DNA from 3 places in the Paenibacillus sp. FSL R5-0701 genome. Region 3 is predicted to be linked to each of the others. Evidence: predicted binding sites of a transcription regulator. Region 3 holds the regulator's gene; each other region holds the start of a gene.
What was found. Region 3 encodes Rex, which represses fermentation and respiration genes when NADH is low (regulators of the CRP and FNR family bind a similar motif). Its sites were predicted from a motif close to TTGTGAAATATTTCACAA; they were not measured.
Positions count from the first base shown of each region.

Region 1 (8,143 bases), 2.3 Mb from region 3:
CGTCTCCAGCATCGGTGTATCATATCCCTGCGGCAAGGATTCGATCAGACCGGATAACCCTACTTGGGCGGCCACCTGACGAATCTCCTCATCCGTTGCATGTGGACGACCAATCCGCAAATTATTGGCTACCGTGGTGTCGAACAGGTGTGGGCTCTGATTCAGCACTGCGATGACATCAGTGACACTCTCACCCAAGGTCTGCACAGGCATATTATTGATCAGAACTTTCCCCGCAGACGGAAGTAATGCCCCCTGAATCAGCTTCAACAAGGTCGATTTGCCACCGCCGCTTCGTCCAAGAATAGCTAATCGTTTGCCTTGTGGCAGATGAAGGGATACGTCCTGTACGGCGTAGGAATCATCCGCTGCATAACGGTAACTTACGCGATTAATCTCGATGTCTGCTCTGAGTTTGGGTGGAATGCGAAGACGAATTCGTCTGTCCGGGATAACATTTGCAGCTGGCAAGGACTCCGATGGCTGTCCAGCCAATCCGTTGCCGTTTTTTACTACAGAGATCGATTCGCCCGTTCCGTCAGCATCACCGGCTCCATTTTGCAACGGAAGATAATCTTTCCCTTCGAGCTGCTTCAAGCGATCCAGCGATTCTCGGTACTGTGGAAGATGCTCCACCGCATCCCCTACAGGCAGAAGTGTTTCCGTGAGCGGGAATAACACCAGCACAAAAGCAGCAATCATCACGGCAGGCAATTGTCCGACAGAAGCGGCATTTCCGGCCCATAACGTAACCGATACCACCAGCAGGCCAATGACGCACTGAGCCATCAGATCACGCCAGCGTGTCCAACGCCGCAACTTGCGACGAACTGCGTCGACCTGTTCTTCTGCCTCTTCCTGCTGCTGAACAAATTCTGCGGCTCGTCCACTTGCAAGCCAATCTCCCAGTCCAAGTACACCGTCAGTCAGACGGGTATACAACGTGCTGTTTTCCTTTTTCAGCCGTACACGCCATTTCCACGTCACTTTCAGGGAGATCGCAGGTAACACGGCAACGAGAAATAACATATACAAGCCCATCCACACCGCAAATCCCAGATCAACACTGCCAAAGGCAATCACAGCCCCACCGTACATCACAAGTGCGGTAACGGCGGGAAAAACGGTGCGCAGATAAATATCCTGCAACCGCTCCACATCATCGGCGAGTGCTCCAAGTACATCCCCGGTCTGCATACGAGAACGCAGGAACAGGGCCTGTGGCTCCAGAATGCGATATAACTTCACCCGTTGATCGGCCAACACCCGCAGTACGGCATCATGTCCTGCCAATCGCTCGATATATCGAAACACGGCGCGGAATATCCCAAATGCACGTACACCAACAATAGGTACATACACCATCAAAATATTTTCAGGACGCAGCGCAGACTTGGAGATCAGAAATCCGGAGGTAAACAGCAACAGTACCGCACACAGCGCAGCACAAGTGCCTAGCGCAATGACTGCAATGAATCTCCAGCGGTACTGTGCCACATACGGAGCAATCCAGCTATTTTTTTCTTTTCCGTTACGGACGGTCTCCATATGCTCATATCCGGACTTCATTTTATATCGCCTCCATCTGGGCCTGAATCATCTGATAATATACACCTTGTCGTGCCAGTAATTCCTGATGTGTTCCCGTCTCTGCCACCGTGCTGCCATCCATGACAATAATCCGATCCATATGTGGCATCCAGTGCAGACGATGGGTAGCCAAAAATACAAGTTTGCCTTCAAACAGCGGCAGCATCGTCTGTTTCAGTTCATACTCTGTCTCTACATCCAGATGAGCTGTCGGTTCATCAAGCAACAGGATATTTCGTTGACTAAGCAGAGCTCTTGCCAGCGCCACCCGTTGCTCCTGCCCACCACTGAGCTGTCTGCCGCCAGCCCCAATAGGCTCATGCAGCCCACCGGATAATGAAGACAGTAGTTTGGTTAATCCAGCTGCGCTGACTGCCTTCGCCACTTCTGCATCCGAAGCCTCAGGCATGTAGAAACGAACGTTATCCGCCAGACTTCCGCTGAAAATATACGGATGCTGCGGGATAGCTGCCGTCTGTCTTCTCCAGGATTCAAGCATATTCTGTGTCACAGGCTGTCCATTGGCTAATACTTGGCCTGAAGTAGGAAGCTGAAATCCAGCCAATACATCAATCAACGTGGATTTGCCTGCTCCGCTGGCGCCAATAATACCGATTTTGCCAAGACCCGTGATCTGAAATGTGACATCCTTTAGCGAATAAGGACCTTCATCATCATGCCGTACCTGTACATCCGTTAGAGCCAATCTACTATTCTCATTCCAAGAGAACACTGAGGAAGAGGAAGAAACAAGCTCAAGAGTAGTAGAAACAGAAGCAGAGTCAGGAGCAAGATGCCCCGCAGCCGTTTTATCATTCAACACGACACGTATGGTCGAAGTAGCGGCTTTCCTTTTACCCAAAGACAATGGTGTAGATCCAGCTTCGTCCTCTGACGTAACCGGATGTGCAACAACATTTGCATAGGCTTCTTTCTGTTTCTGTTCGGCGGCTTTCCCCCGTTTAATCACCTGATTAATGGCCGCTCCGGCTTCCTTACCGTCCAATGTGGCATGATAATCAGCGCCGAGCATACGTACAGGCAGGAAATATTCAGGTGCCAAGATCAGTACCGTCAGCGCAGGGCCAAGTAGCATATGCCCTTCTGTCAGACGTAATCCCAGACCAACTGCTACGGAAGCAACGGACAACATCGTAAAGAAATCGAGTGCAAACGAAGAAAGAAAAGCCATGCGCAGCGTAGACATCGTTGCTCTCCGATACCGCTGACTGACCCGCAAAATGGACCCTTCGTGTGTTTTGCTCTGTCCCAATGTTTTTAGCGTCTCCAACCCACGCAAGGTATCAACAAAATGGTTGGCAAGTGCTTTGTAGGATCTGAATTGTCCGTCTATCTTACGCTGAGCTGCGAGGCCAATCAGAATCATGAACACGATCAGGATTGGGAGTGTCAGCATCAGAATAACCCCGGACATCAGATCCAACTTGAATACATATAACAGAATGACGATAGGTGTGAATCCTATGCCCAGCATACGAGGAATGAATAGTTCAAGATACGTCTTGTATTGAGCTGTTCCCTCACGTGCCAGCGTAACCAGATGGCCTGTGCCCTCCGTCTTCGCATATAGCGGTCCAAGTCTGAACCACTGCTCCACCATCTGTTTGCGCAGATCAGTCCCTGTCTTCTCCGCATATCGTGAAGTCACGAGTTGTAACCAAAAGGATAGGGCGTAGCGGGCGGCAAAAGCAGCCAGGAACAGCAGCAGTACAGGGTACTGCTCCGTTACGGATGAACCTTCAAACAATGCCGTGATGGCCTGTGCCAGCCATTTGGCTTGCATAATGATCGTCATCGCCTGTAGCATCACCAGCGCTGAGGCCAGCGCAAGTACCGGCCGGATGCCCGGCAGCTTCATCAGCCCCCGTCCCATATCAGTACTCCAGGTGGTGCTGCTCGTTCAGGCGTTTGCGGAAGATATAATAACTCCAGATCTGATAGCCAAGAACAAACGGCAGCAATGTGCAAGCTACAATGGTCATTACTTTCAATGAATACGCACCCGATGCGGCATTGTATACAGTCAGGTCATACGCCGCTCCAAAGGAACTCACCATCACTCTTGGGAACAATCCGATAAATACCGAGGCAAAGGCAATGGCAATCACTGCCCCTGTCATACCAAAAGCCCAGCCTTCACGCTTCTGACGAACAAAGTAGGCCGCAAGTGCAAGCGAAACTGCGCCAAGTACAACCATGATCCAAAGAGCCCAGCCGCGTACGGCGAACACATCGGTCATGAAATACGTCATTAACGCGTAAACAGCGAGTAGCGCAGCCAGCGGCAGCATCAATTTTTGCGCTGTCTTCAAGGCACGCTCTCTGAGATCACCCACTGTCCGGAGTGATGCAAACAGCAATCCATGCACCAGACACAGCAGGGTTACGCTCAAGCCGCCAATTACGGTGTACGGATTAACGATATCGAGGAATCCTGCACGCAACTGCATCTCCCCATCAATGGGCAGACCTTTCATCAATGTGGCAAAGACCACGCCGAACAGGAAAGGCAAGAGCGCGCTGGAGACAACAATGATGATGTCCCATGTTTTGCGCCAGCGCTGCTGTTTCATTTTACTGCGGAATTCGAAAGCAACTCCGCGGCCAATCAAGGCGAGTAACACCACCACAAGTGGCAGGTAAAAACCACTGAACAACGTGGCATACCAGTGCGGGAAGGCAGCAAACATCGCGCCCCCTGCCGTAATCAGCCATACTTCATTACCATCCCAGAACGGACCGATCGAGTTGATCAGGGTCCGGCGTTCACGGTCTGTTTTGGCAATAATGCCTGTAGACATCCCCACCCCAAAATCAAAACCTTCCAAAAAGAAGAAACCGACAAACAATACGGCAATCAGCAAAAACCATAACTCACTTAGTGACAACGGAATAACCTCCATCCACGCCGAACGGATCGGCCGATTCATCGTGATCTTCTGGCTTCTCGACCGCAAACGGTCCTGCTTTGATCTCACGTACGAACAGGTATACCATCACGATTCCGAGAACCGTATACGCAGCGGTAAAAGCGATGGTCGAGAACAGGATCATTCCTGCGGATACGTTCGGCGAGACCCCGGCTTCGGTAGTCATATAACCAAATACCGTCCATGGCTGTCTTCCAACCTCGGTCATGATCCAACCTGACGTATTGGCGATAAACGGCAAAGATATGGCAAATACCATCAGACGCATAAACCACTTTCCAGCGACCTCCAGCTTCTTGCGCATGGCCAGGAACGTACCGTATAGCGCCAGTGCAATCATCAGACCACCCGCAACGATCATGATGCGGAAACTCCAGAACGTTGTCCGTACTGGCGGAATGTAGTCCCCCGGTCCATACGTCTGTTCATACTCAGCTTGAAGCTCCTTCATGCCTTTGACACTGCCGGAGAACTTGCTATAAGACAGATAACTGAGCAAGCCGGGGATTTTGATCTCACCCGTGTTCTCCTGTTTATCCGGATCAATAAAAGCGACCACCGTCCATGGGGCCGGATCTTCTGTCGTTGTCCATGTGCCCTCACTGGCTGCCATCTTCATCGGCTGTGTCTCCACCAGATATTGCGCCTGGAAATGTCCGGAGAAAGCTACACCAAACGAGGAAATAAGCGCGATAATGATCGCGATATTAAACGATTTGCGGAAGATCTCCACATCCTGCTTTTTCATCAATTTGTAAGCACTGATCCCGGTTACCACGAAGGCCCCTGTCATCAATGCCCCAAAGATTGTATGCGGGAACTCGACGAGAAGCTGACCATTCGTGATAAGTGCAAAGAAATCATTCATCTCGGCTCGGCCGTTGTTGATCTCAAACCCGACAGGATGCTGCATAAATGAATTGGCTGCCAGAATCCACAGCGCGGACAGGAATGTGCCGACAAAAACCAGCCAGATGCAGGCCAGATGCACTTTTTTGGATAAACGATCCCATCCGAATATCCACAACCCAATAAATGTAGACTCCATAAAAAACGCGAGTAACGCTTCAATAGCCAGTGGCGCACCGAAGACGTCCCCCACGAACCGAGAGTACTCGGACCAGTTCATGCCAAACTGGAACTCTTGCAAAATACCTGTGACTACCCCTACGGCAAAGTTAATCAGGAACAGCTTGCCCCAGAACTTGGCCATCGTTTTGTAGATCTCTTTACCCTTAACAACGTACAACGTCTCCATGATCGCAACCAACAGTACAAGACCGATGGATAGCGGCACAAAAAAGAAATGGAAAATCGTTGTAAGTGCATATTGGATACGCGATAACATAATCGGATCCATACCGTTACCCCTTCTTTCTGTTCACTTCGCAGTATGCGTATTTGGCATTGAAGCTGCACCTTCGCTGTCTGTCCGCCAAATACGTTGATGAACGTATTGTGCCAGATTACCTATTTTATACATGTGAGAATTATCACAATCTTCGTCTCTAGCGCAAAAAAAAGTGATCCTGGTCACATAAAAGATAAAATTCAGCCTATTATCACAGCTTGCCAACTGCATCTATTCATGGAAGATACTCATGTTTGGGACGGAATGCCCATATGTTAGTCTCAGGCATATCATGCGAAGTACCGTGAGGGCTTTACATATGAAGTGAAAGCATGAAGTACATGCAGAGTGAATGACGCACCATATTACAGTCAAGGTGAGGTGAACTATTCATGGAAAAACCTGCGCCATTACCAGGTGAAGACTCCGAAGTCAGCCTGGATAAGGCCAGTACAACACAGTCCCCTGTCCGATATGTTCTCTTCCCTTGCAAAGGAGGCTGGTCATCCTTTCCCTACCCCGATATTGCTGCATTGCTGTCGATCGAAGGAGAGGTCTACTATGTCAGCAGCCTGACGCAATCAGAAGATGTACCTCCGGTCATTACCGTCATCTCCCTCCCTGAAGCCGAGCAGCTATTGCTCGAACCTCGCACCGTAGCCGTAGTCGCCCATCCCTACTGGCTAATGGCTACGGCTTCGCTGGAGCCTGAGCTATGTATTGCCCTGCTCCCTGAGCCTGCTGGAAACGAAGCAGAATCTCCGCTATGGGAGAGCAGTATTTCCAAACTGGTCGGCATCGCCGATCTGGTAGGCACATCCTCCGAAACACGGTATTTGAAGCTGTTATTCCAAGGCGTACGTGCCATCTGGCTGGGCGGCGAAGACTCTGCACCTGCGGGGACGATGCAAAAGGATGATCTCGAAGTCCCTCTCCGGGACTACGAACTGCTCTTCTTGCTTGCGCTGCGGCAGATCCTGTCAGGCACTCCGGATAGCGTCACCTTGCTTCAATGCAGTGTACGTGCCGACTTCTACCGCCAGCTTCGTGCCAAAGCAGGTGCACATGAGACGATATCCTTTTTGCTGGCAGCCTATGAGTACTTGCTTGAAGATTCTCGGGCTATCAATTCACTTCAAGAGGCATTCTCCCATGCGGTCTTGAATGGTCGCAGTGACTGTGTAGTCTCCCACTATCGATTCCTGTCTGCCGTTCATGCCCGGTCCGGCAAGTTGGAGGACGCCCTGCGGGTGTATGGAATCAGTGCAGCCGACGAACAGGAACGCCATCATTATGAACAGTTATGTCGCTGGCTTGAGGCGGGAGAAGATCAACTTGTACGAGCGGAACTACTGCGCATGAACGATGATTACGGAAATGCCCTGCGTATCCTGGACGAACTTGGCGGAGAAACAGCGAGACATTGGAAATTCCGCATCTACCAGGAGACTGGACGTGTGGAAGAGGCACTGGCTCTGGTGCATGCAGTCGATATTCAGGATGATGCCAGTCGCCGGGATTATCAGCAATTATCCGGCAGCGCGCTGGCTCTGCGAGGGGAAAGACACGGGGCAGTCCGACATTTCCTTGAGACAGCATTGGAGGATGAAGATGCGCTGGCCCGGATTGTGGAGCTGGAGCTGTTGGATCATGCTGTACAGCAATTGCTTGGGGAGGTGCCGTGATGCTGGACCCGAAGAAGCGTAGACAACAGTTGAATGGGCCAATGGTACACAGGGATATCCGAACCGAAACCACTTTCACGCCAACGGAAACAGTGGATCGAACACATATAAACGTATTGGAAAATGGCGATCACACGCCGGATCATGCACAACCATCACATGGCTCCCGAAGCCAAGTGCATCACTGGGGCGACACACAAGGTCAATTCGAACAGGACACTACTTCCATAGAGGAGGAAACAAGCGTATTCAAAGAACCCTTCTCCATTCGCCGGGTTCGCAAAAGCAAAGGCAACAAGCTCACCGCCATGCTCCAGGTTCGCAATGAACGTGGCCGATACCTTGAAGAAGTATTGCATGATCTGAGTGAGTTCGTGGATGAGATCGTGATTGTGGACGATGCCAGCACAGATGGAACCCCGGACATATGCAAAGCCTATCCAAAGGTGGTCCGTCTGGAGGTATTGGAGAAACCGCTATTCGCCGAGGAATGGCGCCTTCGCAACACCTTATGGCAAGCGGCGGCGGGAACATGTCCCGACTGGTTGCTCTCGGTTGATGCGGAT
Region 1 is NZ_CP150230.1:6,706,638-6,714,780, forward strand. Features, by position in the region: gene cydC (thiol reductant ABC exporter subunit CydC) at 1-1,569, opposite strand, end outside; gene cydD (thiol reductant ABC exporter subunit CydD) at 1,571-3,484, opposite strand; gene cydB (cytochrome d ubiquinol oxidase subunit II) at 3,486-4,541, opposite strand; gene MKZ13_RS29470 (cytochrome ubiquinol oxidase subunit I) at 4,486-5,901, opposite strand; gene MKZ13_RS29475 (hypothetical protein) at 6,285-7,577, shown strand; gene MKZ13_RS29480 (glycosyltransferase) at 7,577-8,143, shown strand, end outside.
Region 1: the regulator Rex is predicted to act here: its motif matches at 6,023-6,040, upstream of MKZ13_RS29470 (cytochrome ubiquinol oxidase subunit I).

Region 2 (8,143 bases), 190 kb from region 3:
GCACGCATATCGGAAGTATAAGCATCGAATACACCTTGGTTGTGTGTTTTGCGAATGTTTGTAAATATATCAATGACGCCTTGAGGCAATTCGAAGCCATACGCTTCACATGCATCAATCATCATCCGGATTCCGCCTGTTGGTTGAATGGAACGTTTGAACGGAGCATCGGTCTGAACGCCGACAATCTGCTCTTTGGATTGATCCAGATAACCGGGTTGGTGAGAAACAATAGTCGCTGGTGTGTTTACATCAACGTCAAGGACACCGCCGTTATCCCGTTCTTTTTTGGTCAGATCAGATACGATATCCCACAATTCTTTGGTATTCTGGGTTGCACCTGCGAGAAATGCTTCGTCACCGTAATACGGAGACAAGTTGTGTGCCAGAAAATCATTCACATCTACGGATTTGGTCCATGTTCCTTTGGTAAAGTTTCTCCAGCCTGTTTGTTGTTTGACATCTTTTTCAATCACCGACATCGTAATCCCTCCACTAATTTGGATTTCTGGACACATAACATCTTGCTTCATTCGTAGCATTGTGTGCCCAGAGCCGCGATTAATGTGAATTGTTTCACATAAACCGGAACATGTTCTCTCTACTTGGGAACCGGAACCGCGGGATGAATGTTTTTCTTACATTTTCAGTATACGACTTGGGGCTTTCATCATCTGTGATTTTTGTCACAAAGTCAGTGAAATAACTCACTCCACCTGCGCTGTGTCTCATTGCCCCCTGTAAATTCACACTTAGCCACTGCGCGGGCAGAACAACTTCCGATCGCTGTTATCCCCGGATTTTTTCAATTTTATATCTCAAAGGGGAAAATCCGAGGATAAAGGCGAACGCTCCGCTTCTTCAGTTTTTTCTGCCCTCTCCGTTATTGTGTGAACATCTGGCTCAAACAGCCACATCACGAATTCCATTACTACCTCTTTAGAACCCTTTTGCTCCTCTATGCTTGGAGCAAACCAAATTTTAAAATACTCCTGAAAAACAGGTGCTTCGCTCTTTTGTTTTTCTGCCCTTTCTTTATTGTCGAACATCTGGCTCAAACAGCCACGTCACGGATTCCGTGTAACCTCTCTAGAACCCTTTGCTCCTCTATGCTCGGAGCAAACCAAATCTTAGAATAACCCCTGAAAAACAGATGCTTTACTCTTCTGTTTTTCTGCCCTCTCGTTATTGTGTGAAAGACGGCAATCGGGGCTCCCCATTTGGGGAACCCTGATCTTCTTACCGTAAGGCACGCGTCGTTCTAAGTTTATTATTCAAACTTTCCGTAGAAAGCGTTGCGGTATACATCAGCCAGTTCAGTTACCAGCGGTAACTTCGGATTGGCGGTTGTACATTGGTCTTCGAAGGCACGGTCTGCCAGATAATCTACATGTGCTTCAAAGTCTTTGGCATCAAAGCCGATTTCCTGGAACGATTCTTCAATGCCTAATGTTTTGTTCAGGTTACGAATGGCGTTGATGAGACTGGTTACGCCTTCTTCTGTCGTACGAGCAGGCAATCCCAAGATGCGGGCGATTTCGGCATACCGCTCATCCGCTACAAAGTGCGAATATTTCGGGAATGATGCAAATTTGGTCGGTTTTTTCGCGTTGTAACGAATGACGTGTGGCATCAGAATCGCATTGGTGCGTCCGTGTGCGGTGTGATACTGACCGCCCCATTTGTGCGCCAAGCTGTGGTTAATGCCCAGGAATGCGTTGGCAAACGCCATACCTGCAATCGTGGAAGCATTATGCATTTTCTCACGTGCCAGTTTATCTCCTTGCAGTGCCGATTGCTCCAGGTATTGGAACACCAGTTGAATGGCTTTGATCGCAAGTCCGTCCGTGTAATCATTTGCCATAACAGATACATAAGCTTCAATCGCATGCGTCAGTACGTCCATACCTGTATCGGCAACAGCTGTTTTAGGCAGGGAGTATACAAACTCCGGATCAACAATCGCTACGTCTGGTGTCAGCTCATAGTCGGCCAATGGATATTTGGTGTTACCTTGATTTTTGTCTGTGATAACAGCGAACGAGGTCACTTCAGAACCTGTACCGGATGTGGTTGGAATCGCTACAAATTTCGCTTTTACGCCGAGACGTGGATATTTGTAGATCCGTTTGCGGATATCCATGAATTTTTGTTTCAGGTCGTTGAAGTCCGTGTCTGGGTATTCATAGAACAACCACATGGCTTTGGCAGCATCCATCGGTGATCCACCGCCGAGTGCGATAATGCAGTCTGGTTGGAAGCGGCGCATCATTTCGGTTCCGCGGTCTACCGTTGTTGTGGATGGATCTGGCTCAACATCGGAGAATACTTCGATCGCTACTGGCATTTGGCGTTGACGCAGATAGTGTTCTACCTTTTCAACATATCCAAGCTTCACCATCATGGCATCCGTAATAATCGCTACACGTGTGATGTCAGGCATTTTGGCAAGATACTGCGTTGCCCCTTTTTCGAAATAGACTTTGTTCGGCACTTTGAACCATTGCATATTCACGGTACGGCGAGCCACCCTTTTCACATTGATTAAGTTCACAGCGGTTACGTTGGAAGAAGTCGAGTTACGTCCGTATGATCCGCATCCCAGTGTCAATGACGGCATGTTTGTGTTGTAGATATCCCCGATGGCACCGTGTGTGGATGGTGAGTTCACAATAATCCGTCCAGTTTGCAGACGATCTGCGAATTTGCCAATCACTTCTTCATTTGTGGAGTGGATAACCGAGGAGTGACCCATGCCGCCAAAAGCAACCACTTCTGCTGCACGTTCAATTCCCTCTGCTGCCGTTTTAACTTTGTAACAAGCCAGTACCGGGCTTAATTTCTCAGCCGACAATGGGAATTTTGTACCTACCCCTTCAATCTCGGCCACGAGAATTTTGGTGCCTGCTGGAACTTCAATACCGCACAATTTCGCAATGCTTACCGCAGATTGACCAACAATCGCCGGGTTCACCGCACATTTCTCGGCATTAATCGCACCCGCTGTCAATTTTGCTGCTTCATCTTTGTTAACAAAGTAACAGCCGTTCGCAATCATTTTTTTCTTCACTTGATCAAAGATCGGTTCTTCAATGATGACCGCTTGTTCAGAAGCACAGATCATGCCGTTATCGAAAGACTTCGACAGGATCAAATCCGTTACTGCCTGATTGATATCCGCGCTTTTCTCGATGAAGCAAGGTACGTTACCCGGTCCTACGCCCAGTGCAGGTTTACCACAGCTGTACGCTGCACGTACCATGCCTGATCCGCCTGTTGCCAGAATGAGAGCCACATCATTGTGATTCATCAGTTCGTTTGTACGATCCATGGAAGGATCATCAATCCATTGAATACAATCTGCTGGTGCACCATGTTTCACAGCCGCTTCCAGCAGGATTTTGGCAGCTTCCCGGCTACAATTCTGTGCAGATGGGTGGAAACCAAAGATGATCGGGTTACGCGTCTTGATGGAGATCAGTGCTTTAAACATCGTCGTTGATGTTGGATTGGTAACGGGTGTAATCCCCATAATAATGCCGACCGGCTCCGCAATTTTCTGGAAGCTCTCATATTCGTTATCTTCAATCACACCTACGGTTTTGTCATACTTGATGCTGTGGTACACATATTCTGTTGCAAATATATTTTTGGTGATCTTATCCTCATATACTCCGCGGCCTGTTTCTTCTACGGCCATCTTAGCGAGCATCATGTGTTTATCCAGACCCGCAAGCGCCATCGCTTGCACAATCCGGTCAATCTGCTTCTGGTCCATCTTCATGAATGCAGCGTGTGCTTTATTCGCTTTGTCGATTAACGTTTGAATATACTGACCTGCTGTCGGTTCTTTTGCTGGGGCGACTTCGTTCTTTACAGCCATCTCCCTCATCCTCCTAAAGGTTCGTATTAGTTTGTCTCTCTCGTTTACATTCACATCGTAACATGACAATAAACTTAATTATGTGATTTTTTTCACAAAGTATAACAAATTTAATTTAAGTTTTGTAGTGTCCTTCATACGACCATTTTCACTTCCTATTTAAAATATAGGGCTGTAAAATTCATCCTCCCCATTAAAAGTGAATTTTATCACAATGTTTGAAATTTCGTCATTTTTGCCCCCTTTCCTTCCCCCTCAAACGGTAAGATTAGGTATATACTGAACTTAAAAATTGAACCACCGCAATTTGTACCGTCCTTCTTCCCGGCCGAGATGACCCTGATCAGGACGGCAACGGTTTGCGGCGAACCTCGGAGGCTACTGCTTATTACAGAAGGTCGTCCGATGGACACAAAGGGGAGATAGATTTATGAGAGAACTAACAACTGTACTGGAAAAGCGCGGTAATACCAACTGTTTCTCGGAAGCAAATTTCAACCATCTGTTGGTTACCATGAAAGATAGAACCTATCCGGAAGGTACACATCTGTACTGGGAAGGCGACATCTCTGACAAACTTTATTATATGAAACGGGGTCGTGCCCAGATCACCAAATCCACGGATGAAGGCAAGGAACTGATCATGTACATGTATCAATCCGGTGATATGATTGGGCAGGCTGATCCCTTCTTTGGCTCTAAACACAGCTTCTCTGCGGAAGTATTAGAGGATAGTGAGATCGGTGTACTGGAGCATAAAGACCTGGAGATGTTAATCTGCCAGCATTGTGACTTTGCGATCGACTTTATGAAATGGATGGGCATCCACCACCGGTTGACACAGACCAAATTCCGGGATCTCATGTTATACGGCAAACCGGGTGCACTCTGCTCCACCCTCATTCGGTTGTCGAATTCGTATGGTGAGCCTCATGGAGAGCATGTCATTATTCACAAAAAAATTACCCACACGGATCTGTCCAATATGATTGGAGCCACTCGTGAAAGTGTAAACCGCATGTTAAGCGACCTGCGTAAGAAAGATGGGATTGAATATGACAATGGCATGATTGTCATCAAAGATCTGAAGATGCTGCAAGGGATCTGTCACTGTGAGCTTTGCCCGAACGAGATCTGTCGTATTTAATATTTGACTATGCAATCGGAAATTGCTTATATATTTCAATGAAAAAAAGCCCATCTCTCTAAAAAGAGATTGGGCTTCTTGGTATACTTAGGATGCATTGGTCAATTCAAGCTTTACCGCATCACGTGGATTCAATTTCATGTCCAAACCATTTTCCATTAATTCTTTGTCATTCACCATAATGACCCACCGCTCATTCATACGAGGCGTGACATTCTCGACCGAAACGACAAATTTGTTATTCTCCGACATTCTTACAATGCCGCTGGACTTCAACACATCGCGAACTGTGCACTCCTGAACATAGACGCCAGCATATTGACGATTAAGAGTTGGCATAATGTTTCCACCGCTAACCTTGAGTAACGTTGTCTGATATGCAACGCCATCCCCCCCACTGTCAGCGGCTTTCACGTAAATGATCACTTCATCTTTGGCATGAAGCTCCATGTCCCAATCTTCCTGCTCAATATCCTTGCCATTTAATTTGACAGCCCAGCTAAGCGAAGAATCCAGAGAAACTTCACCGACGGATTGAATCCGTTTGCCATCTGCCGTAAAATCAACCAGTCCGCTATTGAGTAATGCTTTTTTGATTGTCAAACCCTCACTAAAATCTCGCTTAATGGACTTTGTTGCATCAGGCAAAAACGTACTGCCATCTACAGCCACTGTAATTGTATTCGCTGTTTCTGTCTCTTTGACAATTGGCTGCTCAGAAGGCTGTGTCTCACTACAACCAGCCAAGATCGCCAGTAGGAGCAAACATACACCTATGTAACCGGGGATTTTCTTCATCATGTAGGTAACACCACCCTGCGTAAAATCATTCACCCTGTTGTCCATAACCTCTATTATGGCACAACCTTCGGCAAAAAAAAGTGTCAAAGCCGTTACTTTTATAGGGTTCCGCCTCCAAATAAGGCTTGTACAAGAAAGAGAGCCTGCACACAGGCTCTCCAATCTAAATTATTTTCACGTTATCATTGGTTGCGTTATCATTGGACACAAGCCTGCATGTATGTCCGTCCTCCATCGCCATCTTTCAGATATGGATTAAGTCCGAAGAACTGCTCCTCAGACACATATACCCCTGTCAGCAATCGCCCTTCAAGTAATCCACCATCCACCTGTACGCAGCATGAAGGTGCATCTACATACTCCTGATACAACGGAATCTGCCCATATTGTTGATGTACCTTGAATACCTTGCCTTGCTCATGCAAAGGTCGTTCCGAGAAATAGGTAGGCACAATATAACGGGCAATGACATCCAATTCCTGCACGCTATAAAAGGGTTCATCACCAAGCCATGGTGCAAACATTCGAATCTTCTCATATTGAGACCAGACAACCGCCTGAATCAGCATTTCTGCCTGAACCAGCCGACCTTCTCCCACATCCAGAACCCATTGCTTACCATGGATAGTTTCTTCCATCTGAGACATCGTTGAATCAGGTTGCCCCAGCTCACATCCGATACACTTCCAGCCCCTGGACGTTTGAATCCATTTTTGCAGCACCGCCGGAGCTAATCTCGGACCATCGCTGTTCACAGAATGCGTATTCAATTGGGCAAGATCATCCTTAACCGATCGGGAATATGCTGTGCGCTTGAATAACTCTGCAGCTTTTTTGTAAATTAGATGGACCTGAATGGATGCGCTCTCAAGTTCTGCAATATCTTTCTTGCCGTAGCGTACTTCACGGGATAAGCTTTCTTCTCTCATGACGAGTGGGCCTCCTTCGCTCCGGCCGTCTGTGGCCATTTTCTATAGATTATACTACAACTCATGACAACATGTGCATAGCCCAAGAGAAAAACGCCGCTCCACCTAATCCTTAAGACAAAAACCCCTGATTTCCACGGAAATCAGGAGTCTATGTCATTCATGCAACGAATGCGGGTGATGCTTATACGTTAGTCAACCCACTGCTCAGCCCAGTCTTGAATTTGATTCATGACAGGCTGGAGCGCTCTACCTTTATCCGTCAGTTCATATTCAATACGAACCGGCGTCTCGGGATAGACGTGACGAACCAGAATACCTTCACCCTCCAGATCTTTCATCCGTTCGGATAACATCTTATCACTCATGGATGGGATCAGATTGGAGATATCCTTGAATCGCTTCGAACCACTCATCAACGTTTGAATAATTAAACCATTCCAGCGCTTGCCCAAAAAAGAAAACGCCGTCTCAAAACGCGGACACATCCGCAAGTCTTGACCTTCCACATTAATCACCTCTTTAGAGATCACTCAAATCAACTTACATTTTGTTAGTATATTTCATAATAACATATTTAAGCTTCAAAGAAAACGCCTGCAACTAAAAAGTTTAAATTTTAGAAGCATAACATCCAAAATGGATCATACATCCCAGTATACATTACACGCTGCGTCGTAACCATGGGAATTATCGTATAACTTCCCCATAGTACTATCTTACCCAAAAAGAACCCAACTGCCACAGTCATCATCGACTCGGAGAAGGGTTCCTGGGTATATGCTTGCGTTTACGTTATCTATATCAGTTCAACTAAAGAATATTTACACTAGCACTCCGATGTCAGAACAACTTTCCGATCGCTGTTATCCCCAGATTTTTTGATTTCTTTTTAAAGGGAGAAAATCCGGGGATAAAGGCGCACGCTCCGCTTCTTCAAGTTATGGCTGCCCTCTCCGTTGATGTGTAAATGTTAGTTGAACTGAATATATCTTTCACGAAGCAAATTATGAATTAAACTAGCACGCCACCAAATGGTCTTACAGGTTCACTCTTGCCAAATTCAGGCTTAAAGCTGCGGGCAGGATATGCCCATTTCACTGCGTTACTAATCACTCTTAATATTTCCGGTTTGTAATAGGTCGGATACGTCTCATGACCTGGTCGGAAATAAAAGATTTTACCTTCACCACGCCGGAACGTACATCCGCTCCGGAATACTTCCCCACCCTGGAAGTTGCTTACAAACACCAGTTCATCCGGCACTGGAATATCGAAGAATTCACCGTACATCTCTTCTTTTTCCAATACAATCTTGCCTTCGATGCCATCCGCAATCGGATGAGATGGGTTAACACACCATACAATTTCCTGTTCGTCAGC
Region 2 is NZ_CP150230.1:4,576,921-4,585,063, forward strand. Features, by position in the region: gene pflB (formate C-acetyltransferase) at 1-482, opposite strand, end outside; gene MKZ13_RS20185 (hypothetical protein) at 819-1,049, opposite strand; gene adhE (bifunctional acetaldehyde-CoA/alcohol dehydrogenase) at 1,271-3,883, opposite strand; gene MKZ13_RS20195 (Crp/Fnr family transcriptional regulator) at 4,314-5,030, shown strand; gene MKZ13_RS20200 (hypothetical protein) at 5,118-5,831, opposite strand; gene MKZ13_RS20205 (hypothetical protein) at 6,029-6,760, opposite strand; gene MKZ13_RS20210 (helix-turn-helix domain-containing protein) at 6,952-7,248, opposite strand; gene MKZ13_RS20215 (ThuA domain-containing protein) at 7,775-8,143, opposite strand, start outside.
Region 2: the regulator Rex is predicted to act here: its motif matches at 3,964-3,981, upstream of adhE (bifunctional acetaldehyde-CoA/alcohol dehydrogenase).

Region 3 (8,143 bases):
CGCTCTGGGTATTTGGTCGAGCTTGCAAGCTCGGTCAAACTCAGCGTGGATGTATTACTTGCAAGAATGACATTGCTTGGACAAACTTGGTCCAGTTGGCTGAATACTGCTTTTTTCGCATCCAGATCCTCTGAAATCGTCTCAATGACCATGTCGCAAGTTCCAAGTTCAGCTAAATGAGCTACCTTGGTAATACGGGAAAGAATCAATTTCTTCTCCGCTTTTGTAATCGCCCATTTCTCCAGTTGTTTATCCAGATTGGTTTCGATCATGTCATATGCATGATCCAGCTTTTGTGTTGTATGCTCCACGAGAAGCACATCAAGTCCTTTGGCTGCGAGCATCTGGGAAATACCTTGCCCCATCGTACCGCCGCCGACAACTCCTATTTTTTTGAAAAACATGGTTCTGCTCCATCCTTTCGGTTCTCTATTTCTCTATTGTACCCTGTTCGCCGAAAATTACAAATTTCGACCCAACATATAATAATATCTTAGCACGAGTGAAATGTAAAAAAAAATAACCAGCATAAATAAATTATGCTGGTAGAAGGGCACTGTCACGAAATTGACAACGAAATTGTTCGCCAGACAAAACTTCCTCACGGATCAAGATGTCGAGTGAATTGTCGAAAATTGTCCGTTGTGCTTCAAGCAACTGCTTCGTCTGTTCCATCAGTTCTTGCAGAATTAATTTATTCTCTCGCATCAGTTCCTCGGTTGTGACCATATCCATGTTCACAATCCCAAGTGAAGTCAACCCCGAAGCCATCATCGTCTGAACAACATTGGTTGCCTGATCAAAGTCATTGCGTGACCCTGTGGAACGACCACCGTAGTACATTTCCTCCGCAGCTGCTCCTCCGAGTGCAATCATGATCTGCTCTTCCAGGAAGCGCTTCGTATAAAGGAACTGTTCCTGTTGCGGGTTATGACGTACATATCCCAGCGCCTGACCACGCGGACTAAGTGCCACCTGACTAACACTGCCTGGACGAACGAGTTCAGCCATAATGGCATGTCCCAACTCATGAATGGCGACCCTTTTCTTCTCTTCCACGCTGGACTCACGGTCTGTCTTCTCACCCATCATGACTTTATCAATAGCCAGGGACAAATGCCGCTGTTCAATGTTTAACAGCCCGTCTCTCATGGCGTATATTGCTGCTTCGTTCATCACACTTTCGAGCTGTGCACCGGAGAAACCATATGATTCTTCCGCTGTTTTCTCCAGATTAACTTCCTTCAACAGAGGTTTGTTCACCGCATGCAGTTCCAGGATATGCTTTCTGCCCTTTTTGTCAGGCAAGTCCACTTGAATGTGGCGGTCAAAACGTCCCGGTCGCGTCAGGGCGCTATCCAGCATCTCTTTACGGTTCGTTGCAGCGATAACCAGAATTCTTGGCGTATCGGAAGAATAGATTCCGTCCATTTCCGTCAGGAGCTGATTGAGGGTCTGATCATATTCACGCTGTTGACCACCCTCACGTTTCCCCCCGATGACATCGATTTCATCGATAAAGATAATAGCGTTTTCCTTATTTTCCTTGGTGGCACGGGTTCTTGCGTCCTTGAACAAATCCCGAATTCTGCTGGCACCCACACCAACATACATTTCCACGAACTCACTACCCGATGCTGCTACAAAAATAGAATCGGTGTAATGGGCAGCAGCCTTGGCCATCAACGTTTTCCCTGTCCCTGGAGGGCCCGTCAGCAAAATCCCTTTTAACGGGCGAATCCCGAACTTCCGGATTTCTTCATGTTTGATCAGAAAGTCAAGCGCTTCACGCAATTCCTGCTTAGCACTGTCTTGTCCGCCAATTTCTTCAAAAGTAAGCTTGGAAGGTCCTTTTTTCTTCCGTTTACGTTCCTGTGCAGCGCCTACTGTAATCCCGCCACGCATTTGCATCATGAACAGCAAAGCTCCGATAAGCACTGCTGCAATCAGGATCGGAACAATATTAACACCAGTAAAAGCAAGGAAAATAATCAATACGGGAAAAAATCCGATGGCAACTTCTTTTGTCCACTTAGGCATTAGGCCACACTCCTATCTGACCGGGCACACGCGGCAGAATAATAAACTTGCTGGCATCTCCGTCTCTGAGACTGACATATACATTGTTGTCATCCATCGCTGTATTTACCTTCATTCCATTCGTCGCCATCTTTGACAACGTTGGTGTAATCTCGGTGTATTGCTTGTTCTCCATCGCCTGAGCTACGGTGAACATCGCATCCCCCCACCAACTTTCCAGCGCTTCACTGGAATGATCCACAACATCCAACTTTAGTGAGCGTGTTCCAATCAGGGTCTGTCCTTCTTTGTGAATATATTGTACCAGTCTGCCCAAATCAACATCAGGTTGCAGATCCAGTTTCAATTGTACATCATTGCGGTTAATAGTTAATTGAACGTCATTGACTCCATCGTACTGGGTAACCATCTTTTCAATCGGATTCTGCACGGCCACTTGACGATATACAAACCAACCTCCAAACAACACAACGGCTGAAATGACGGCAGTTATAGCAATAGGCAATACTTTTAGCTTCAAGTGAATTACCCCTCCCAGAATTTGGCCCAACTTACTGGCTTATTGGTATATACGAATATGTGCACATTGACTCCTGCGAGAATTTCGACAGGATTATTTGTTTTTGAATGTAACTTTGAGTACATATCTGAGTATATCACATCGTATATACAATTTCGAAGGCGAAAATATGAATAAATTATTAATTTTAACTATTTAAATCAAATATGTTTACAGGCAACACAAAGAACCGGTTCAGTCGGATATCCGTCTGCCGGTTCTTTCATTTCTTTAAATTCTCTAGTTATGTCACTCTATTTGTTCTAGCTGTTCGGGAGTGTGTAGATCAGGTCCACCTGTTCTCCATTGCTAAAACGATAAAAGCGATAGTGGTTATGCGTACCGTCTTTATAATACACTTGCCACACATATATTCCATTCACAACTCCGGGCATGATTCGCTTAATCTCGCCGGCAGGAACCTCAGAACTGAAGCGATTGCGTATCTGCGCTTCGGACATACCATTCTGTAGCAATTCACTGTGTACAGCGTTTGCACCCGTAGCAGGTTGATTGTTTGCGTCGAACTTAACCCAGACCATAACATCCTGGTTATCCTTGTTTTTGCCGATCAGGGTCCAGTAGATGTTGTCAGAGCCTTCTTTGTCTCCCCAGATGTACTTGCGCAATTCATCATAGGATGTAATGCCCAGTTGCTTCTGTGCTGCCTGTATAGCGAGCGCTTCTTCCTTGCGCTGGTCCTGCGTGACATAGACGTAATAACGCTGAAGTCCAAACAGAATCAGAACCAGTGCAAGCAGCGAAATCCATATCCACTTCTTTTTTTTCTTCAAAAGCCGAACTTCCTTTCCCTATGATGCTGTCCTGCAATTAACGAGCAAGCAGACCATCAAATGCCAATTGAGACTCCCGCAAAATGCGTTCTTCATCCAGCGTAAGACATTCGCCATGTTTCACCACTTGTTTTCCATCCACCCATACGTGCTCAACATCTTTGGCAGAAGCCGAGTAGATCGCATGTGAGATCAGGTCTGTATGTGGATAGAAATGTGCCTGTTCAATGTCCAAGGCGATAAAGTCAGCCTTCATGCCGACCTGGAGTGCTCCGGTATTGTTCAAGAAGATAGATTTGGCACCGTATGACGTTCCGAGTAGTAACGCTTCGCCTGCTGGCACTGCCGTCGGGTCACCAGATACACCTTTGTGGATCAATGCAGCCAGTCTCATTTCCTCGAACATATCCAGGTTGTTGTTGCTTGCCGGTCCGTCTGTTCCGAGTGACACGGTAACTCCTGCTTTCAGCAACGCAGGTACCCGCGCAACACCGGAAGCGAGTTTCAGGTTACTTCCCGGGTTATGGGATACAGCCACATCATGACGGGCCAGAATCTCAATCTCTTCGTCATTCAGATGCACCGCATGTGCAACCAGGGATGGACGAGAGAAAAAGCCCAGTTTCTCCAGATGTGCCACAGGACGCAGTCCATAATCAGCCACGTTCTGCTCGACTTCACGAAGCGTTTCCGACATATGTGTATGAAGGGGAAGGTTTAGGTCGTTCGCGACCTGCACAAGCTTCTCTATGTAGTCAGGAGGGCATGTATATGGTGCATGTGGCGAGATTACAGCTGTTATACGACCATCTGCCTGTCCATTCCACTCACGTGCAAACGCTGCCGACTCCTCCAGCTTCCGCAATTGCTCTTCTTCCGAGCACAGCCCGATTACACCACGTGCCAGTGCTGCTCTAACGCCGGATTGCTCCACAACTTTGGCCACTTGATCCATGTGATCGTACATGTCCAGGAAAGCTGTAGTTCCGCCTTTCAACATTTCAAGCACCGATAGCGAAGTTCCCCAATATACGTCTTCTGAAGTCAATTTTGCTTCCATCGGCCACATTTTTTCCTGCAACCATACTTGCAACGCAAGATCGTCTCCGTGCCCTCTGAGCAACGACATTGCTGCATGACCATGCGTATTGATCAGACCCGGCAGGAAGAACAATCCTTTTCCATCCACTTTGGTACAATTTTTGTCTTCATCCGGCAATGTCTCACCAATATGCACAATCTTGTCATTCTCAACAACCATGTATCCTTGAACCACGTTCCATGTTGCGCCTTCATTAACGGCAAATTTGCCGTTGTGGATTACCCATCTATTTGTTGTCATCTTCCTCGTCGTCCTTTCCAGTCTCCAAGTAATAGGCCAAACTAAGCAGATCCGTAGTAAAGTCAGCATGGTGAATGCGGATATGCGGCGGTGTTTTTAGAATTGTTGGTGCAAAATTAAGGATCGCTTCGATTCCGGATTCAATAAGCTGATCGGCTACATTTTGGGCTTCCGTATCCGGAACCGTGATAATTCCGATGCGGATGTTATCCGTTTTAACCGCCTCCGTCAATTCATCCATTGGTTTTACTGTCAAACTGTTGATTTGACTACCAATCTTCGGTCCATATGCATCAAATACAGCAACAATCTTCATGTTGTCTTTCAGATATGCGTTGTAGTTGGACAAGGCTTGACCTAGATTACCCGCGCCTACCAGAGCTACATTAATTTGCTGATCAATCTTGAGAATGTGACGAATTTTCTCGATCAAATAGGATACATCATACCCGATCCCTTTACGACCAAAATCACCGAAGTAAGCCAGGTCTTTACGAATTTGGGCCGGATTCAGGTCCAGCCTCTGTCCAAGCTCTTGAGAAGAAACAGTAGCCACCTCACGCTGATGCAACTCGTTCAAATAACGCAAGTATACAGGCAGACGTCGTACCACCGCTTCCGAAATTTTATCCGATTTCATTCTTGCTCCCCCTTACCAAGGCCACGATAAAATAATAGATGAAAAGATGAGCATTCTGTATAAACTCAAAGATAAACGTGACATTTTATACAGAATGCTCCTTGTAATTTAGGTTATAAGTTCTTACGTGCAACTGCTTTAATCGGATACGGAAATATCTAATAAAGTTTAACGCCAAACGATAGTGTCATGCAATGATGTAACGAACAAAACAACCATTATTTTTGTTCATTAGCAGATTTTTCCAACCACTCGGTAATTCGTGGAACCATCTGCTCCGTGAGCATGTGTTCCATTTTGGGACCAGGTAATGAATATAAAAAGAATTTACCATAGTACGCTTCAATCACCCGTGTATCATAAACAATGACAATTCCTCTGTCCTTCGCTGTACGCACCAACCGGCCAAATCCCTGTTTGAAACGAATGACCGCTTGCGGCACGGACAGTTTCATGAACGGATTTTTCTTCTGTTCCTGAAGCAGCTCACTCTTGGCTTCCACCAACGGATGATTCGGTGGCTGGAAAGGCAGTCGAACAATAGCGAGACAGGTTAGGGCCTCTCCCGGGATATCTACACCCTCCCAGAAGCTGCTTGTGCCCAAAAGTACCGTTGCTTTGGCATCTTGGAACCTGCGAGTCAATTTGGAACGACTTCCACTGTCAACGCCTTGCCCAAGCAACGAGATGTCGTTACCAGATAGCGCCTCCTTCAGCGGATCATAGACCTGTCGCAGCATCTTGTATGAAGTAAACAGAACCATCATGCGTCCACGCGTGGCAATTGCCGTCTCTGCGAGTGATTGCACCAGCATATTAACAAAGTGCGCATCACCCACACTTCCCTTCACACTTGGGAAATCACGCGGAATCACCAGAAGTGCCTGATCGCGATAGTTGAAAGGTGATGGCAGCATCGACGTTAACAGCCGATTATTCTCGGAAGCTTCCTGCAAGCCAAGCTGTTCAATCATGAACTGGAATGACTTATCCACAGAGAGCGTAGCCGATGTAAGCACAACACTTTTCTTTTTGTCAAAAAACAAATCCTTAAGCTGTGCACTGACATCTACAGGTACGGCATACAGCTGGAGAGATTTACTGCGGAACTGGCCGCTGGCTTCCATCCAGTACACCGTTTTGGCGTCATCCATACGCATGAAGAAACGTAGATTCTCCTTCAATGTGGTCAGATCTTTCAGCAATCCTGTAATGTCTGTGATCAGACTATCCGATTGATAATCATCCTGATCTTCTTTCACCTCAAGCAGCAATTTGTCCCCTTTGCGAACCAAATCGCCCAGAGTCACATAGATCTGGTTCTCCAGATCCTGCAACTCCTGCCATTTCGCAGGTTTCTGAGATGCTTTCAGACGCAGTGAAAATTGCCCCGTTTCTCCCGGTGAAGCATCACTTCGTTCAGGCAACAGACCGAACAAGGCATCGCTCATACGATCCCACAGCTCCTTAACTTCAAGAGCGAGCGGGAACATCTGATCCACCATGGAGCCCCATTGCACCGAATTTTCATGCCCGGATAACTGGGAACGAAGCATAGGCAGCTGACCATTACGACTGTCTTTAAATAGGCGGGTCAGTGTATGAACCAAGGTGAAATATTTCATATGCATTCCAAGATGTTTACCAGCGACATCCTCCAGATGATGTGCCTCGTCGATCACAAGACTCTCATAGGCTGGCAGCAGCTGATGCGCGGCTTTCACATCCGTAAATAATTTGGAGTGATTGGTGATTACGATATCAGACAACCCTGCCTCATGTTTGGCACGATGGTAGAAACATTTGCGGAACCATGGACATGATCTTCCCAGACAAGACTCAGATTCGCTCTGTACCGTCTCCCAGAAGTCCCCTCCGCGTCCGCTAAGGTTAAGTTCCTCATCATCTCCGGTTTCGGTCTGCGTAAGCCAGACAATCATCTGAGCTGCTGTGAAATAATCCTCTTTGGGTGTGGCGAACTCACGTTTATTGATTTTGTGTTCAAATTTTCGCAGGCACAGGTAATGTCCACGCCCTTTGAAGACAGCAGCCTTAAACGGGAACGGAACCACTTGGGTCAGCATCGGAATGTCTCGCTCTCTCAATTGCTCCTGCAGATTGATTGTATGCGTGCTAACCATAACTTTCTGTTCTTGCTTCACACTTTCGTAAATAGCAGGCAAGAGATAACCCAGAGATTTACCAGTGCCTGTTCCTGCTTCGATCAAGAGATGTTTTTCTTCATCCAGGGCTTGCCTTACACTGCTGAACATCTGAGTCTGCGCTTCACGCTCCTCGTAATGATCCAGCGTATCCTTCAGGTTCTCCCGAACCTGGTCCATAAACTGTTCGAAGCTTACACCATCAAGGGGGTTAGCCTCCCGCTCATCGCGTGGTGCACCTATATCAGTCCAATCACTTACATTAAGAGCAAGCTGACGATAATAGGTATGTCCGTCCAGGTCCTGAATCGGCTCTGCTTCCTTCTCACTGCGCATTCCGTCCAAAAACCAACCCAAGTCACTGTCTTCTGGTGAAAACAGGTCACTGAGGCGCTGAATCGTTATGAGCGGTAATTCCTTTAACTCATCCAGACACTTGAGCAATACATAGGCTGTCGCCAGTGCATCACTGTCTGCCTGGTGAGGGCGATCATGTTGAAATCCAAATTCGGAAGACACATAACCGAGTTGATAAGAACCCAGTGATGGGAATGTGATCTTCAGAAAATCAATCGTGTCCAGAATGCGGCCAGTGAACGGCAAATA
Region 3 is NZ_CP150230.1:4,390,126-4,398,268, forward strand. Features, by position in the region: gene MKZ13_RS19225 (3-hydroxyacyl-CoA dehydrogenase NAD-binding domain-containing protein) at 1-404, opposite strand, end outside; gene MKZ13_RS19230 (AAA family ATPase) at 538-2,040, opposite strand; gene MKZ13_RS19235 (hypothetical protein) at 2,033-2,560, opposite strand; gene MKZ13_RS19240 (DUF5590 domain-containing protein) at 2,863-3,393, opposite strand; gene MKZ13_RS19245 (amidohydrolase) at 3,431-4,735, opposite strand; gene MKZ13_RS19250 (redox-sensing transcriptional repressor Rex) at 4,722-5,375, opposite strand; gene dinG (ATP-dependent DNA helicase DinG) at 5,594-8,143, opposite strand, start outside.